One region of the Vibrio sp. AH4 genome, then DNA from elsewhere that is predicted to be linked to it. Evidence: riboswitches for the same ligand, from Rfam matches in the RefSeq annotation. Region 1 holds a riboswitch; the other holds the start of a gene.
The links. A riboswitch is a leader RNA that binds a small molecule or an ion and turns the genes downstream of it on or off. The one in region 1 is predicted to bind cyclic di-GMP.
Positions count from the first base shown of each region.

Region 2: another riboswitch for cyclic di-GMP. It lies ahead of gbpA (N-acetylglucosamine-binding protein GbpA); the one in region 1 lies ahead of MKA69_RS12170 (TfoX/Sxy family DNA transformation protein).

Region 1 is NZ_JALAIV010000001.1:2,647,826-2,655,900, reverse strand. Features, by position in the region: gene MKA69_RS12185 (alpha/beta fold hydrolase) at 1-356, shown strand, start outside; gene MKA69_RS12180 (putative signal transducing protein) at 362-673, opposite strand; gene MKA69_RS12175 (TVP38/TMEM64 family protein) at 697-1,386, opposite strand; gene MKA69_RS12170 (TfoX/Sxy family DNA transformation protein) at 1,668-2,255, opposite strand; cyclic di-GMP riboswitch class I at 2,370-2,455, opposite strand; gene purR (HTH-type transcriptional repressor PurR) at 2,614-3,624, opposite strand; gene torD (molecular chaperone TorD) at 3,980-4,639, opposite strand; gene torR (two-component system response regulator TorR) at 4,864-5,568, shown strand; gene elyC (envelope biogenesis factor ElyC) at 5,675-6,496, opposite strand; gene cmoM (tRNA uridine 5-oxyacetic acid(34) methyltransferase CmoM) at 6,613-7,395, shown strand; gene mukF (chromosome partition protein MukF) at 7,407-8,075, shown strand, end outside.
Region 2 is NZ_JALAIV010000003.1:436,218-444,292, forward strand. Features, by position in the region: gene MKA69_RS15025 (MerR family transcriptional regulator) at 1-910, opposite strand, end outside; gene MKA69_RS15030 (hypothetical protein) at 1,103-1,483, shown strand; gene gbpA (N-acetylglucosamine-binding protein GbpA) at 1,595-3,052, opposite strand; cyclic di-GMP riboswitch class I at 3,138-3,248, opposite strand; gene MKA69_RS15040 (cryptochrome/photolyase family protein) at 3,518-5,068, shown strand; gene MKA69_RS15045 (MaoC family dehydratase) at 5,401-6,072, shown strand; gene MKA69_RS15050 (phosphate ABC transporter substrate-binding protein PstS family protein) at 6,155-6,991, opposite strand; gene MKA69_RS15055 (DUF3024 domain-containing protein) at 7,198-7,551, shown strand; gene rnb (exoribonuclease II) at 7,643-8,075, opposite strand, start outside.

The DNA of each region.
Region 1 (8,075 bases):
TGTATCGCTTATTTGCTTACATTGTGATGCCGCAGCGCAGCCAAAAAGAATCACGCCATCTCTTTATCCGTGAAGCTCAAAAGCTGTGTCAGAAAGAATTTAAACGTTGGTTTACATTAACGGCTGAAGTCAATCCCATGATGCGCTACTTCCGTGATCGTGAATTACCGATCCCCACTTTATATTTGATGGGGGAGAAGGATTACATGTTTATCCACCCGGTGAAGGAGATGGTGGCGCTGCATGCGCAAAGTGAACTGTATGAGATCCCCAATTGTGGACATGTATGTAATGTGGAACAGCCTGAACTGTTTAACCAGCGTTCGATAGAATTTATTCAGCGCCAGATCCGTTAACGCCGTCACTCATTATTTTGGGCAAACCCACACTGCCAACAAACGCTAAATTGTCCCTCATGGCTTTCGCCGCATTGAGGGCATAACCAGTGAGACTGCTTTGGTGGATTAAGAAACTCAGCGATGATTTGCTCGGCAGCGGTTTTCTGCTGAGGTTTCTTTAGCCAAAGTGATGGCGCGCTGCTGGAATCCATCGGGAGCTCCCCACGCAGCGCAAAGAGCATCTCTCCACGCAATTCACACAAAATCCCTTGTTGATGCAACAACTGCATCAAGATATGAGCCTCTAAAGGATGATTTGCAGTATAAATTTTCATCATGGTTGATGGGGTTTAAAAGCCTATTTTATAGGGGATGATATTGGCCGGCGTTGAACTTTATTCATTAACCATTTCACCACCACGGGGAATACACCTAGCAGCACAAAAGAGGCGAGCACTGGCGCAGAAACGATCTGACTCAAGCTAGAGATGTCAGCCAGTTGAGTACCTGCATTGAGATAAACCGCGGTGCCAGGCAGCATGCCTAATTGGCTGACCCAGTAGTAACGCCAAATGGAAATTGGCGTGAGCCCCATGACTAAGTTAATCAAAAAGAAGGGAAAAATGGGAATTAAGCGTAGCGAGAGCAGATAAAAAGCCCCATCCCGTTCGACACCTTGGTTAATGGTTAACAGCTTATCGGCAAATTTAGCTTGAACCCAATCGCGCAATAAAAAGCGGCTGCTGAGAAAGGCAAGTGTTGCACCAATCGTACTTGCAAAAGAGGCGAGCAGCAGACTGAGCCAAAACCCAAACAGTGCGGCACCCAATAGGGTGACGACAGTGGCACCGGGGACCGAAAAGGCTGTCAGTAGGACATACAATACAAAATAGATAAATGCGGCTTGCACAAGATGTGCATCAATGTAGTTTGCCAACTCGGCTTGCTTGGCTTTGGCGACATCTAACGTGAGATAGTGGCTAAATTGTGTCACCAAGATCGCCGTTATCGCGATCAAAATAAGGGCAATGATGAGCTTTTTGTTCATGAGCGGTACCTAGTCAGCACTTTGATATTGAAGCTTTTGATGGTGATAAATGGAATACCTTATCCCTTAGTCATGAAAGCGATTGCCTCAAGACTTGGGTATAAGTATATCTACTCAAAATAAATTCGCCCGATTGGTGTGAACAAGGGCTATGAAGTAGAAGACAGGGGATGCAGCGTATTTCTTTCAAAAAAATAACGCGCCCGAGTGGACGCGTTATCAGATTTTACTCAAGGTATTCATACAAACTCGGCGAGGAAAGACAGACTCAAAACGAGAAATCAAAGGTGTCTTAGTAGTTCGTCACGACGATTTTGTGGGATCACTGACCAATGTTTACCTTCGATTGCTCCCTCTAAAGCCCATAACAGCTCAAGGCTAACCTCTGCCGAATGGGTACGTTGAATGGCTTTATATGCTTCAACAGAACCGAAAGAGTGCAAAGACTCGACGCTTTCGATACCGGCTTTCTTGAGCATTCTTTCCGTTGCTAAACGCAAGTTGGGAAGATCTTTCAAACGGTCAGGCTTTGCTTGTGCTTGTGTTTCACGTTCGGTCTTAGCGACCTCAAGCGCAATACGAGCTTCACTTAAGATAGAGGCTGGATTACTCCAACAATCATCAGGTAGAGCGTAGTACTTAGTCACGACAGGAAAGCCACGTTTTTTATAAACATAAGGTTCATAACCTTGCTGTTTGAACTTTTCGATTGTGGCATCGTCTGCACGGATGTGCAGCGTATCGTTAACCACAAGCGCAAACATAGTTTCGTCGACGAAAATACCAAAGCCACCAAACATTGAACGAGATTTCACACGTCCTAGCTGCTCAAAGAGCCGCATTGAATCTTTTAATACTGGTTTATCCATGCTGTTAGTCTCGGAGTATTGTTACATACGCCACCAAATCAGGTCCGAGAAAATTAGCAAAATCATGCAACTGCCGTGTCAATGATGAGTCAACATAGTGTATGCATTTTTGCCATCGGTAACCCCGCTACCTACCTATGTTCTGGTTTAGGCCGGAGGCTTTGCGTCCCACTCTTTCGAATGGTTTGCCCTGTGCGTGACATTTTTCCTGATAAAAAATAACCAAACTTGGGTCATTCTCACATACTGATATTTCAATTGTGAGAATGAGCCATGTTAATAATACTCGCTCTACATTAGTTTTGTCATATTTATGTGACAAGCTTTCAAATATAGGCTCTGTGAATTGTCAAGAAAGTTAGGATTTTGTCAAGTCTTTCACAGTGTCGCGTTCGACGATCTCAGGATGCATCTCGAAAATTCGGCGCTCGTGTTCTTTATCTTTAATACGCTCTAAAAGAATTTCGAACGCATTTTTACCCACACGACGCTTAGGTTGGTGCACGGTGGTCAGTGGTGGAGAGAAGTATTCGGCCAGTTCGATATTATCGTAACCAATCACGGATATTTCTTCAGGAACACGAATTCCTTTTTGTTGCAAACGGCTCATAAGACCTAATGCCATGGTGTCGTTGAAGCAGAATACGGCAGTTGGACGCTTATCCATAGCAATGATTTTGTCGGCAGCAAGGACTGCGGTATCACACTCAAAATTACCTTCTAGAATCCAATCTTCATTCACGGGTAAGTGCGCTTCAGCCATCGCTCGGCGGAAACCTTGAATACGCTCTTGGCAAGCGGCTTTGACAAAATGACCACTTAAACAGGCAATGTCTGTGTGTCCACGATCCGTCAGATATTTGGTCGCGAGATAGCCACCTTCCTCTGAGTTATCGATGATTTTATCAGCGTGCGACGTTTCTGGACCCCAATCCATGATCACTTTTGGAATGTCTTTGTGAGCGTCGAGCATTTCCTGCAGCTCTTGAGTCAGGTCTGAACACATGACTAAAATGCCATCCACACGTTTTTCGGCCAGCATGCGAATGTAATCACGTTGTTTTTCATAGATGCCGCCCGTGTTACACAGAATCAAGGTGTAGCCTTGACGGTAACAGTAGCTTTCCACACCATCGATCACTTCAGAGAAAAACAGGTTTGTTGATTGAGTCACTAGCATGCCAATAGTGCGTGTAGTGTTGCACTTCAAACTACGTGCGACCGCACTCGGTGCATAGTTGAGTTGCTTAACCGCTTCCATCACTTTCTCTTGGGTGGTTTCTGCCACAAAGCGAGTTTTGTTGATAACGTGAGAAACGGTAGTGGTAGACACGCCAGCAAGGCGCGCTACATCTTTAATCGTAGCCATAGAGTGTTCCTGTCGATGACTGCTGATGCCAGCGAATGTTATTGGTTAATTAAATCAGCAGAAGTAAGGCGAGACTGAGCGAATCTTCACACTCTGTGCGGCGAGGAACCACATATACCGTACGTAAAGCGCTTCAATCATTATGCCTAAAGTAATAAAAATACAAAAACCGCCAAGAAACAGCGGTTTACATTTTTATTCGTTTTTATCGTTTGCGGGTGGATTTTAGACTGCAAATGTATCCACCGCAACGAAATTCATTCATCAAACTTTAAGTTCTTTCACAATTGATTTGTTTATGCCCCTGACTTTTTGCAACAGCAAAGTGGGCAGCTTAAAAATCGCTACGTTGTGATTAAAGACTCTGGCGAAGCTCATCAATGTAACGTTGATCTTGTTGTAAAAAAGCCAACGTTAGTCGAGCCGCCGCCGAGTAGAAACCAAATGCGTCAAACTGTGTACAACGTTCAACAAAAACGGATAACCAACTCAATAAGTGTTGAGCAATAAAATCAGATTGTGCTTTGAGAGCGGAGTTAACGTCAGAGCCTTCTTGATTCGGGTTATTGCTGATAACAAGATGCGCAAGAAAGTCGAGTTGAATCGCGAGATGGTCGGCGGGCTCATTAAGGTTCGGATCCACATTCACGTTATAGTGGCTCAGTAACTCACGCATGAGTTGTGCCGGTTTGCCATTGAGTAACCCTTTGTCAGTGTAGACAGAGGCATAGGGTAGCGCTGAGTCACGATCGGACTTTAAAAATAGATCACAAAAATCAGCGGCAAGTTCCAGTTGTGCATCTTGACGATCTTGCAAGCGATTGAGTGCATCAATCAAATGTTTCACTTCCGTCGCTAAGCTTTCTTCATCGGCTAGTCCGGTTAAGAAAGTACGGATTTCAGCTGAGTGATAGTGTGCGATATCTTGTTCAGTCAGCTCTTTAAAAAAGAGACTCGACAGCCACCAGTAAATTTCTGCGCGTTTTTCATTGAGGATATTCAGTTCTTGGATCATGTTTGCACTCCCAATCGATTGACGCTTAGTCTAAACCATAAAAATGAACAGCTATCATGCAAGATATGACAAGTTGTGAAAAGAAAAGAACACGTTGTTAATCTGTTAAATAAAGCTTGCGTTGCATCAAGGAAAAGTGGGGTTTCTCACGATATTCCTCGAATTATTAACAAATGTGAATAGAATGAGTGAGCGATAAATCCCGTTATTTAAAATGGTGCACTATGAGTTATCACGTACTTGTGGTTGAAGATGACCTCGTCACCCGTAGTAAGTTAAGCGGTTACTTTCAAAATGAAGGTTACCAAGTAACAGAAGCGGAAAGTGGCGCACAAATGAGAGAAGCACTTGAGCTCAATGACATTGATTTAGTCTTGCTAGACATTAACTTGCCTGGTGAAGATGGATTGCTATTGACGCGAGAGCTGCGTGGCCAGTCGGAGATTGGCATTATTTTAGTGACAGGACGCACAGACAGTATCGATAAAATTGTTGGCCTTGAAATGGGTGCTGACGATTATGTGACTAAACCTGTCGATTTACGTGAGCTACAAGTTCGAGTGAAAAACTTGTTGTGGCGTATTTCGTTGGCTCGCCGCGATAAATACAGTGAGAAGACAGACGATACGTTGGTTTACTTTGGCGAGTGGACATTCGATATACAGCGTCGTGCTTTGAGCCGTAATGGTGAGCCGGTTAAACTCACCAAAGCAGAATACGAGTTGTTGGTTGCACTTTCCTCTTATCCTAATCAAGTGCTGAGCCGTGAGCGCATTTTGAATATGATCAGCCATCGTGTGGATGCGCCAAATGATCGTACTATTGATGTGTTGATTCGACGTATGCGCGCCAAGATGGAAATGGATCCGAAGAACCCGCAAATTTTTGTCACAGTTCACGGTGAAGGGTACATGTTCGCAGGGGATTAAGCTCGTTTGAACTCAATTTGCATACATACTGCTTATCATCAACAAAGAAAAACCGGCGTATTTGCCGGTTTTTTACATTTTTAACAACTTGGCGGAGGGGAAACGATTAGGGCGTTGTCGGAGCTTCTTCTACGACAGAGGGCGTTCCTACCTGTTCACTGCCATCTCCGGCAACGGTATCACGCAGTTTTTGCCACAATAAGCCTAAGGTTTCGTACCAATACTGTTCGGTTTGCTCAAGATAGCGTGATTTAGGAATGTATTTATCCCAAGGCTGAACAATATTGAGATGACCTAAGTAGTTAGTCGGTGCTGGTATTGGCGTTAAACCTGCCGATTCAAATTCGCGCATCGCACGCTTCATATGGCTTGCTGAGGTGACCAGTACCATGCGCTTTTGTTGCACGAAAGCCGCGGCTTGGCGCGCTTCTTCCCAAGTATCTTTGGCGGTTTCCAGCAAAATAATATCCGATTTCGGTACGCCTAACGCTAAAGCGACACGCGCCATCATCCGAGCGTGGCTAACTTCACTACCACCAGCGTAACCGGAGAGGATCAGTTTTGAACCCGGATACATACGACTAATACGAATGCCTTCTGTTAAGCGCATGAGCGCAGCACGAGTAAGCTCGGAGGTGGGAGGGATGTCATCATCAACCACATGGCCATTACCGAGTACCATCACGTAGTCAAGAGTACCTTCTACGGGTAAAAATGCCGTGTAAGTACGTTCAAGTGGCATCAATAAACGAGTCGCCACGGGTTGAAAGGAAACCAGAAATAACCCAGTGAGGGAGAACAACACCACTAGGCAGCCAGTTTTACGTTTTGCCGTGAACATGATCAGCATCAGGCCCACGAAACCAATGATCAGCAGCGCTGGCAGAGGCATCAACAGTGAAGAAAAAATTTTTTTCAGCTCAAACATAGAGAAAACAGTCCGAAAAAACAGCACTTGAGTATAAAAAGAGTCGAAGCCTCTTTATTCCTGCCATTCGTATGACAGAATAGCAGGCACGGTTCGTTATCATAACTCAAGCTACTGTGACAGAAGATCGCAATTTCGACGATATTGCCCACAAATTTGCAAAAAATATATACGGTTCTGACAAAGGTGAGATCCGCCAAGTCATTGTTTGGGAAGATTTGGAGCAGCTTCTCAGTCAACTGGACGCGCAAAAAGTTCCCTTGCACGTACTCGATGCAGGTGGCGGCTTGGCGCAAGTATCGCAAAAAATCGCTCGCCTTGGGCATCGAGTGACACTCTGTGATCTTTCTTCGGAAATGTTGCAATTGGCCGAGCAGGATATTGCAAACAATGGCCTGCTTGAGCAGTATCGCTTCGTCCATTCACCAGTGCAGACGATTCAAGCACACCTTGATGCGCCCGTGGATTTGGTGCTGTTTCATGCGGTGATGGAATGGTTAGCGGAACCCAAACCAGCGTTGCAAAATTTGCTGGCGCAAGTCAGACCGGGCGGCATGGTGTCGGTGATGTTTTACAACTATCACGGTTTGGTTTACAAAAACGCCGTGTGTGGCAACATTCCGCACGTGCTAGAAGATATGCCGCACCGCAAACGGTTCAAATTACAACCGCAGAAAGGCTTACTCCCCGAAGAGGTCTACCAATGGATCGAAGAATCGGGTTTTGAGATCTGCGGGAAATCCGGTATTCGTTGTTTCAGTGATTACATCGGAAACATGAAAAACATGGGCGAATACCAGTATGAGGATTTGGTGGCACTGGAGCGCAAATTCTGCCGTCAGGAGCCTTACCTCTCATTGGGCCGATACATTCACGTATGGGCTAAGAAAAAACAATAACAGGAAACACAATGAGTGAGTTTACTCAGGATACTGTGCAAAAGCCTATCGACGAACTCGTCACTTGGGTAAAACAGTATGACTTCTCATTGAATCTGCCTACTGAGCGGCTGGCATTTTTGCTCGCGATTGCTGTGCTCAGTAATGAAAGATTTGATGAAGAGCTCGGAGAAGGGGAACTTCACGATGCATTCGCGATAGTGACGCGCTTGTTTGCAGAATCGGGAGAAGCCTCAGCCTTTCGGGCTAACAATGCGATTAATGATCTGGTCAAGCAGCGCTTACTCAGTCGCTTTACCAGCGAAATGACGGAAGGTGCCAGCATCTACCGTCTGACTCCTTTAGCGATCGGCATTACCGATTACTATGTTCGTCATCGCGAATTTTCCAAACTCAAACTATCCATCCAACTCTCTATGGTCGCGGATGAGATGGCGAAAGCCGTGGAATCTGCGCAGCAGGGTGGCAGTGTCGCTCATTGGCGCAAAAACGTGTTTGGCGTGCTCAAATATTCGGTGAGTGAAATCTTCGATCGCATCGACCTTAACCAGCGTGTGATGGATGAGCAGCAGCAATCGGTCAAAGAGCAGATTGCGGATCTGCTGAATAAAGATTGGCGCGATGCGATCAACAACTGTGAAGCCTTGCTGTCCGAAACTTCCGCCACACTGCGTGAGCTG
Region 2 (8,075 bases), on a different contig from region 1:
AAAATTGTTGAGTTTCCGGTTCTGGATTCTCAGTGAGCCAGACCAAATCACTGACCATCAAGATGCCGTTATCCGCTAAAAAAGGTTTCCACTGCTTGAGAGCGTTCTCCATGCCCATGATGTAAACACAGCCTTCAGCCCAAATCGCATCAAAACTTTTCGCGGCAAAAGGGAGTGCGGTCATGGAACCCAAGACTGGGGATATCCGCTCTTTCCATGGCGAGTGCTGGCGTTGCTTCTCAAGTTGTTTAATCGCGATGGGTTCATTATCGACAGCAGTAATGTGCGCCGAACTGTTTTCTGCCAGCAGGAGAGTTGAAAGGCCCGTTCCGCAGCCGACATCGAGGATATGCTGCATGCTTTGTATCGACATCAAGGAAATGGCTTTTAAGGTATCTTGCTCGCTACCGGGGCTCCAGCGTTGCAAAGTGGCAAAAACTGCCATGAAATCTTGCATATAGATGTCATGTTCATTCATATCTTTCGATAACCATTTTAATCGGAGCGCCTCTTTTTCACTGTAACCTTGCGTGTTGAGCCAGCTTAAGTAAGCGTTTGGCGCATGTTTACTGAGAGAGTGGTGTAACTCTCTTTGTGGACGTTCGCCGAGCAAGGCTAAAAGCAACTCACGAGCGCGAACTTTTTTCTCAATTTCATCATCGAGTTGGCTTAAACGACTTTCCAATAGGCTTCGGTCTAGTTTCGCCTGTAAGCACTCTTCACACTCTTTTAATGAAAGCCCCGCACTCTGAAGCTGTTGGATAAGAAACAGTTGCTGCAGATCACTCTCGCTGTAGTAGCGATAGCCATTGTCAAGACGTTGCCCCCGAATCAATCCTAATTTCTCGTAGTAAAGTAGTGTGGTTCGAGAGAGCCCCGCCTTGACCGCTAATTCTGAAATTAAATACATATTTGATCTGACCTCAAGAGGCTGAAGATGTGGTTAGTATGAACTGTAGAGCTATAGACAGGTCAAGCAGCATTGAGCAATTGTTTACGCACACAGTCAGCCTAGTGAGCGGATCTTTCCTCATGATTGAGATAGTATTTTGCGAGAAATCGCGCATAATCTTGCTACTCACTCTGAAAGAAGAAATGACCTATGACCAATTTTCAATATTACTTTCATCAACTGCCTTGCTTTGATTGTAAAAAAACCACAGTAAGCACGGATCTCGGCTGGTTAACCGCGGCGATGAAAGAGGATGTGTTAGCTCAAGTTGCCGACATTCTTGCGCAAGACAACGTTGAGCCTGACCTTTCCGTGAACGTGACTTGTACCAAAGAAGAAGCGCGTGACTACTTATTGCTAAACTTCTACGGTTATTCTGAAGAAGAGTTAGCGAATCAAGTTGAAGCGGAAGATGAACAAGAAGTCGCGGATGAAATTGCTGAGCTATTGGCAGAAGGTAATGAAACGGTGGTGTTTGAACACGAAATCGCTTTGCAAAGCTGTACCGATTGCGAGATGGATGAAGAGTAAAACGAGGCTTAACCTTGAGACTTTTTCGCACTATAAGCGATGAGATTTGTCTCTAGCTCAAATAAAAAATCCCTCAGCGTGGCTGAGGGATTTTGTGTTTTAGAGGGGCAATTAGAGTTTATCCCACGCCATTTGCCAATGACTACCAGTACCTGGTTGGTACTGAGTGGCATTGCTTGTCCACTGTTGGCAATAGCCTGATGCTGGCCATGCTTTACACTGGTAAATCGCGCCATCCGAACCTAGCACTTTGGTGCCCGCAACATACTCTTTCAAACCGTTCGGGAAAACAAAGTCGTAATCTCCCGGAGTCGGTGGCGTTTGTGGTTCAACCAACATAAAGTCTAGCGTTTGCTGATCTTGTAGGTTGCCATCAAGATCCTTGATGCGAGAAACCAGCATATGATGACCCGCTTTGGCTTCGCTCAGCTGTAAGGTTACTGATTTGAGCTCGCCGTCGGTCATCGCCTGAGTCCAGCTTGCTAGCGGTTTTTGGTGATGGTTATAAACGGTGAGCTCTGCGCTCATCTCACCTTGTGCTTCTAGCGTTAGGTCAAGTTGAACAGGCTGTTCGCCAATTTCATATTCTGCCGCTAAACCTGAAACTGTCAGTGAATACTCAGGCTGTGGCGCTTCGATTTGGTAGCCAATTTCAACACGCTTCAAGCCGCTGCCTTCTTTTAGGTAAATCGGGTTAGTCCCGTAAACGGGAACAAACTGATCACCATTGAGCTGGCCAGCACGCTGCTGTTTTTGTGTTTGGTTAATTTTAGCCGCTAAAGCGTGTGACCACTGATTCGCTTGAGTGAGCGTTTCTGAATCGATTTTCAGTTCAGTACGGTACGCAGGGTTCTCTCCGGTCGCATCAAAAACGCGTGTAAACACGGTGTCACCGATGCTCAGATCCATGGTTGGGATGATCTGTCCTGCTTGGTTCCAATCAGGTAATACAGGACCGTTGCCATCAAACTTTACATCAATCACGTTGTAGAAGGCTGCCGCGGTATCACCCACATCCCATACCGCAAGAATCACATGGTAACCTTCGCGCTCAGGCACAATACACTCATGGCTAGTGCGTTTGGGTGGTTGCACCATGTTGCCTTCGACCACGCAGAATGGATTCAGATCAAAAGAATCGCGTGATAGGGCTTGGTTTGGGTTCCAGTTTGGCTTGGTGATGTAGTATTTCCAGTCTCGAGTGACATGGTTTGCCGTAAACGTCCACTCAAAGGTTTGTGGTCCAGCTTGGATTGGGCGTTTTACCCAACGGTCGGCCGTTTGTTCATCAAGCGCAGCGGCAAGTGCACTTTGAGCACTGGCAATTTTGCCATCACGTGGGCCAGCAGCCGGAAAGCCTTCTGGGCCTTCAACGCTTTGTGGTTCATATTGAATCGCACCACAGTTAGTGTTTTTTTCACCAGTACCATTAGCGGCAAATTTACATAACGTAACGCGCCCTTCTACAATACCGTCTTCCACTGCTGACACATAACCGTGTCCATACGCTAATCCACTGATACCAGAAAGGATCAGAGCGATTGCGGTCAATTTAGGTTGTTTTTTCATCACAGACTCTTTTTTGTTGGCTGACAGAACTCAGAGGTATTCTGAGTCCTACCACACTCAGCAAGGCATAACTATGCAATATGGTTATGGCGACCCCGCTATCATAGATTGAGAAAACCGTTTGTTGAGCTTTTCTCGAACCGACAGACCGGAGGCTTTGCGTCCCATTTTTTCAAATGGTTTGCCGAAATGTGATCGGTAGCAAATTTAACTAACTTTGTTCAATAAGGCTAAGCGAAGACAACGTTTGTGGAATGAAGCTCTCAGGCTTAATTTTTAGAGTTAAATAACCAATTCTCATACAAAATATCAGGTGTTTATTTGATTGATAAAATGGATAGAGCAGGGTTTGTTTCGAAAATAGAACAGCGATTTAGTGATCGGCGTGGCCTGCCACTCGTAGATAAAGTGACTCTTAATAAAACCAATGTCGACATTGAATAAAAATGCGGCTTAAGGAACATAATGCGTTACCCGGTTGTACGATTGATATTGGGCGATCAGCTCAACCATACCCACTCTTGGTTTGCTGAACCACGAGAAGAGGTGCTGTACTTGATTGCAGAACTGCATCAGGAGCAGTGGTATGTACGTCACCACACCCAGAAACAGTGTGCGTTTTTTGCAGCAATGAAAGCGTTTGCCGAGCGTTTGACGGCAGAAGGACATCACGTTCTGCATTTAGATTTGGATGCCACCGCAGAGTTTGCCGACTTACCACACTTAATTGAGCATATTTGCCATCAGGTTAATGCCCATGCCTTTCAATACCAAAGACCAGATGAATACCGCTTACTAGAACAGATGGCGAATTTACGTATCCCCGAAGTGGTGATTGGTTGCGTCGATACGGAACATTTTCTGTTGCCATTTGCGGAGATCCCCCAACAATTTCCGGTGGGAAAAGCGGTATTGATGGAACATTTTTATCGCCGCATGCGTAAACGTTTTGGCTATTTAATGGAATCGGAAAACAAGCCAGAAGGCGGGCAGTGGAATTTTGATGCAGAGAATCGCAATAAGCTGAAAGCGCCTGATTTGCTGCACTTGCCCACTCCGCTTCGCTTTGATAACTCCATTTCATCCATCAAATCACGACTTGAACGTCATAACGTTAAATCGATCGGCAACGTCGGAGAATCATTACTGTGGCCGATAAATCGTGCGCAAGCCTTATCTCTATTGGCGCATTTTTGCCAATGCGCTTTACCCAATTTTGGCCGCTTTCAAGATGCGATGACGGCACAGCACCCATATCGATGGAGCCTTTATCACAGCCGTCTATCGTTTGCATTGAATTGCAAATTACTTTCCCCACAAGAGGTAATTGGCGCTGCGATTGATACCTATCGAGCTGCCCAAGGCGAAGTTTCTTTAGCACAAGTCGAAGGTTTCGTACGTCAAATTTTGGGGTGGAGAGAGTACGTACGCGGTATGTATTGGAGCAACATGCCTCATTACAAAACTCGCAATCATTTTGGTGCTCGGCGCCCTTTGCCGAGTTATTTCTGGAATGGTCAAACGAAGATGCACTGCCTGCAACAAGCGATCACTCAATCCTTGGATTTTGGCTATGCGCACCATATTCAACGATTGATGGTAACAGGCAACTTTGCCCTGCTCACCGAATGTGACCCCGATGAAGTTGATGCGTGGTATTTGGGCGTCTACATTGATGCGATTGAATGGGTCGAACTCCCGAACACGCGGGGAATGGCACTGTTTGCCGATGGGGGATTGATTGCGACTAAACCTTATGCGGCTAGTGGTTCCTACATCAATAAAATGAGTGACTACTGCGTCTCTTGCCCTTATCAAGTGAAACTCAAATCCGGTGATGGGGCTTGCCCGCTAAATTCACTCTATTGGCGCTTTATGCTCAAACATCGTGAACAGCTCGCTAACAATCCTCGCATTGGAATGCTCTATAAAACATGGGATAAGATAGCTAGCGTCGATCAACTGGCGATTTTAGCGACCGCCGAATCCTACCTAGCCCAGATAGATAACTTGTAACAACAATTAAAAATCCGTGAATACGACAACTCGGCGCAATATTTGCTTAGTATTGTCGGTGAATCTTTAAGCCGTGGACCTGAGTGCTGTCATTAAGGGGACAATGGCACGGTCATTCGAGTCAATATTAGGCAAAAGTGCCGAAACAAATGGTATGTTTACTCTAATGACTATAAATCTAATAAAATAATGTTTTATTGATAAGATATTGTTTTTATTTGCTTTTTTCTGTTGCGGATTACACATGTACGCCCGAAAGTCATTGCAGCTTACTGTGAAGTACTTCAAAATTAGGTTGTTTCCATTTCTTCTTGGTTAAGAATGAGGTTTTGATGAGAGTCGCGGATCTTCTAAAGCATCGAGCTGAAAACTTGGTTAAGCACACTGAATTTAAACAGTGGATGTCTCCCTCTGTACGTGAGTACTGGGATGATATTTTGACCAAAACCAATCGTCGCCCGCTGTTTGCGTGGGTGAAAGATCTGCACCTGCCTGCCAATGAAGAAACACCGATCCCAGAACCGATTGTGCTCAAACCGGAAGCACAGGCTTTGTATGATCAGCTACAAACCCAAGTGGGTGAAGTGATGCATACTGGTGATTGGTTGCTCGTTGACCAAGAGCGTATTAATCAATTTGGTACTGTCACTGAAGATATGCAGTGGATTCATACGGATCCTGATCGCGCCGCGTTGGAATCTCCGTTCAAAACAACGATTGCCCATGGTTTTTTGACTTTAGCTCTGCTGCCTCGTTTAACCGACAGCGTCGATGAAGAAAAATCCCTATTCCCCACGGCGAAATTGGTGGTGAATATTGGCCTTAATTCAGTGCGCTTTCCTTATCCAGTCAAAGCGGGTAATCGAGTTCGTGCCGTGAGTACACTCTCAAAAGTCACGCCAATCAAGAAAGGTCTTGAGATCGAGCGTGAAATCAAAGTCGAAATTGAAGGTGTTCGTCGTCCAGGTTGTGTCGTCGTTTCGGTGATCCAACTGCATTTTTAATCAATGGTGTTCAGAACATAAAAACAAGGAGAGCGAATGCTCTCCTTGTTTGTTTTCAATGAGTTGAAACGACGATTAGGATTTATTCCACATCGCTTGGCATGATATAGCCATACTCAACAATCAACTTTTTCGCTAGGTCTGACTGTAAAAACGCGATGAATTGCTTGGTTTGTTCATCGGCCTTATCCGAGTAGTGCAGGATTAAGAAAGGTCGAGAGAGTTGATAACTGTGCTTTGCAATGTTGTCGGCTGTAGGCTCCGTTTTCTCAAACTGCAACGCTTTAACCGATTTGTCTACCGAGCCAATTGAGATAAAGCCTAACGCTTGGATATTGTGGTTGACCAAGGTTTTCATCATGCTGTTGCTGTTCACCACTAATGCGGTTGGGGCAATATCAGAAACCTCACGTTTGTTAAGCGTTTTGGTTAATCCCATTAAGCTTTCAAAGCTGTAGCGGGTACCCGATGAAGCCTCACGAGTGACTACCGCAATCTTTTGATCATTTCCACCGACCTGTTTCCAGTTAGTAATCTGCCCTTTATAGATGCCATACAGCTGTTCGCGGTTTAAATTAGTGATCGGGTTGGCTTGGTTAACGACTACCGCCATGCCATCGAAAGCAAGCATAAAGCTATTGAGGTTTTCTTGGCTTTCACTTTCCGTCATATAACGGGATGTCATCGCAATATCGGCTACCCCTTTTTTGAGTAACGCAATGCCGGCGGTGGAGCCTACGCCTTGTACCGCGACATAAGTGTCTGGGTGCGTCTTGTTATACTCTTCGGCCAGTACATCCATAATTCTGGCTACGGAAGTGGAACCCGAAACGGTAATTTCACTTGCTTGCGCAGACGGTGTTATCGCAGTGATAGAAAAGAAAAATGCGCAAACGGCGGCAAGTGCCATCCTAAACATAAAGTAGCTCCCATGTTGTCAAAAAAATCTTAAGCAGTATGCCTGAAACGTATGACAAAAATGTGAATGCGTTCCTAGGTTTAGTGTTGGATTTGTGAAATCAATAGAGATTGTTGCGATTGCTTATACTCAAATGATGTTGGGATCATAGAATTACCGCGAGCAGAGCGCCATACTGGATACACCAAGTCACAGTGAGGTTAAACATGATTGTCAACCTTCTACAGCGACAACTCGAACGTCGTGCGGAACTGCTTTGCATGAGCCGCAATCAGAGTTTGCCTGCTGAGTTAGGCAAATCCAGCTTTGAACCGATAGAAAATGGTGTGCAGTTTATTTTATGCCATTACAAATTGGACTCGAGCCATTGTGACTATGAAAGTTTGGTGGCAAAAATCGTATGGGAAGAGGCCTCGAAACAGTGGATTCTTTACGCTTATGATGAAGAACAATCCACGAGTGAACCTTGGATTCCTTACCCATTTTTAGCGCGTAGTGAAGATTTGACGGCAATGATGCGCGAAGTAGAAAAAGACCCTAAAGCTTATTTCTGGGTTTAGTTTCAGTGATATAGCGTGTGGTTGGCGAAATAAAAAAGGCATTCCTGAGAATGCCTTTTCGGTAAGAGGGAGAAAGCCTGAGCTTAACGGATTACGCTTGAGGTTCGCTCTTATCTTCGGTGCTCGGCTTTGCTTCTGTGGTTAGGTCGGCAAATACTTGCGTTGGTTTACCCACTAAGCTGCGGTTTTCTTGATTGACTTCTGTCAGGACGATTTCCAGCACATCACCAAGTTTGTACACCACTTCTTTATCGATCAGTACCGTGCCGTCTTCACCATTACATTCGATACGCTCTTTGTTATCGAGGATCAGAGCTCCCGGAATAAAGGCCATTGCGCCATTTTCGAGTAAGCGAACACGCATGCCCGGACGGTTGATATCAAAGATCTCAGCTTGGAAGCGGGTTTCTTTCGCAGGCTCATCGGCCAGCGTGCGCGCATAGAGCCAATCTGCCACATTACGTTCAGCAATTTTGTGGTGCTTACGGTGCAGAGCCAGTTCTTCACCAACTGTCTCATCCGGC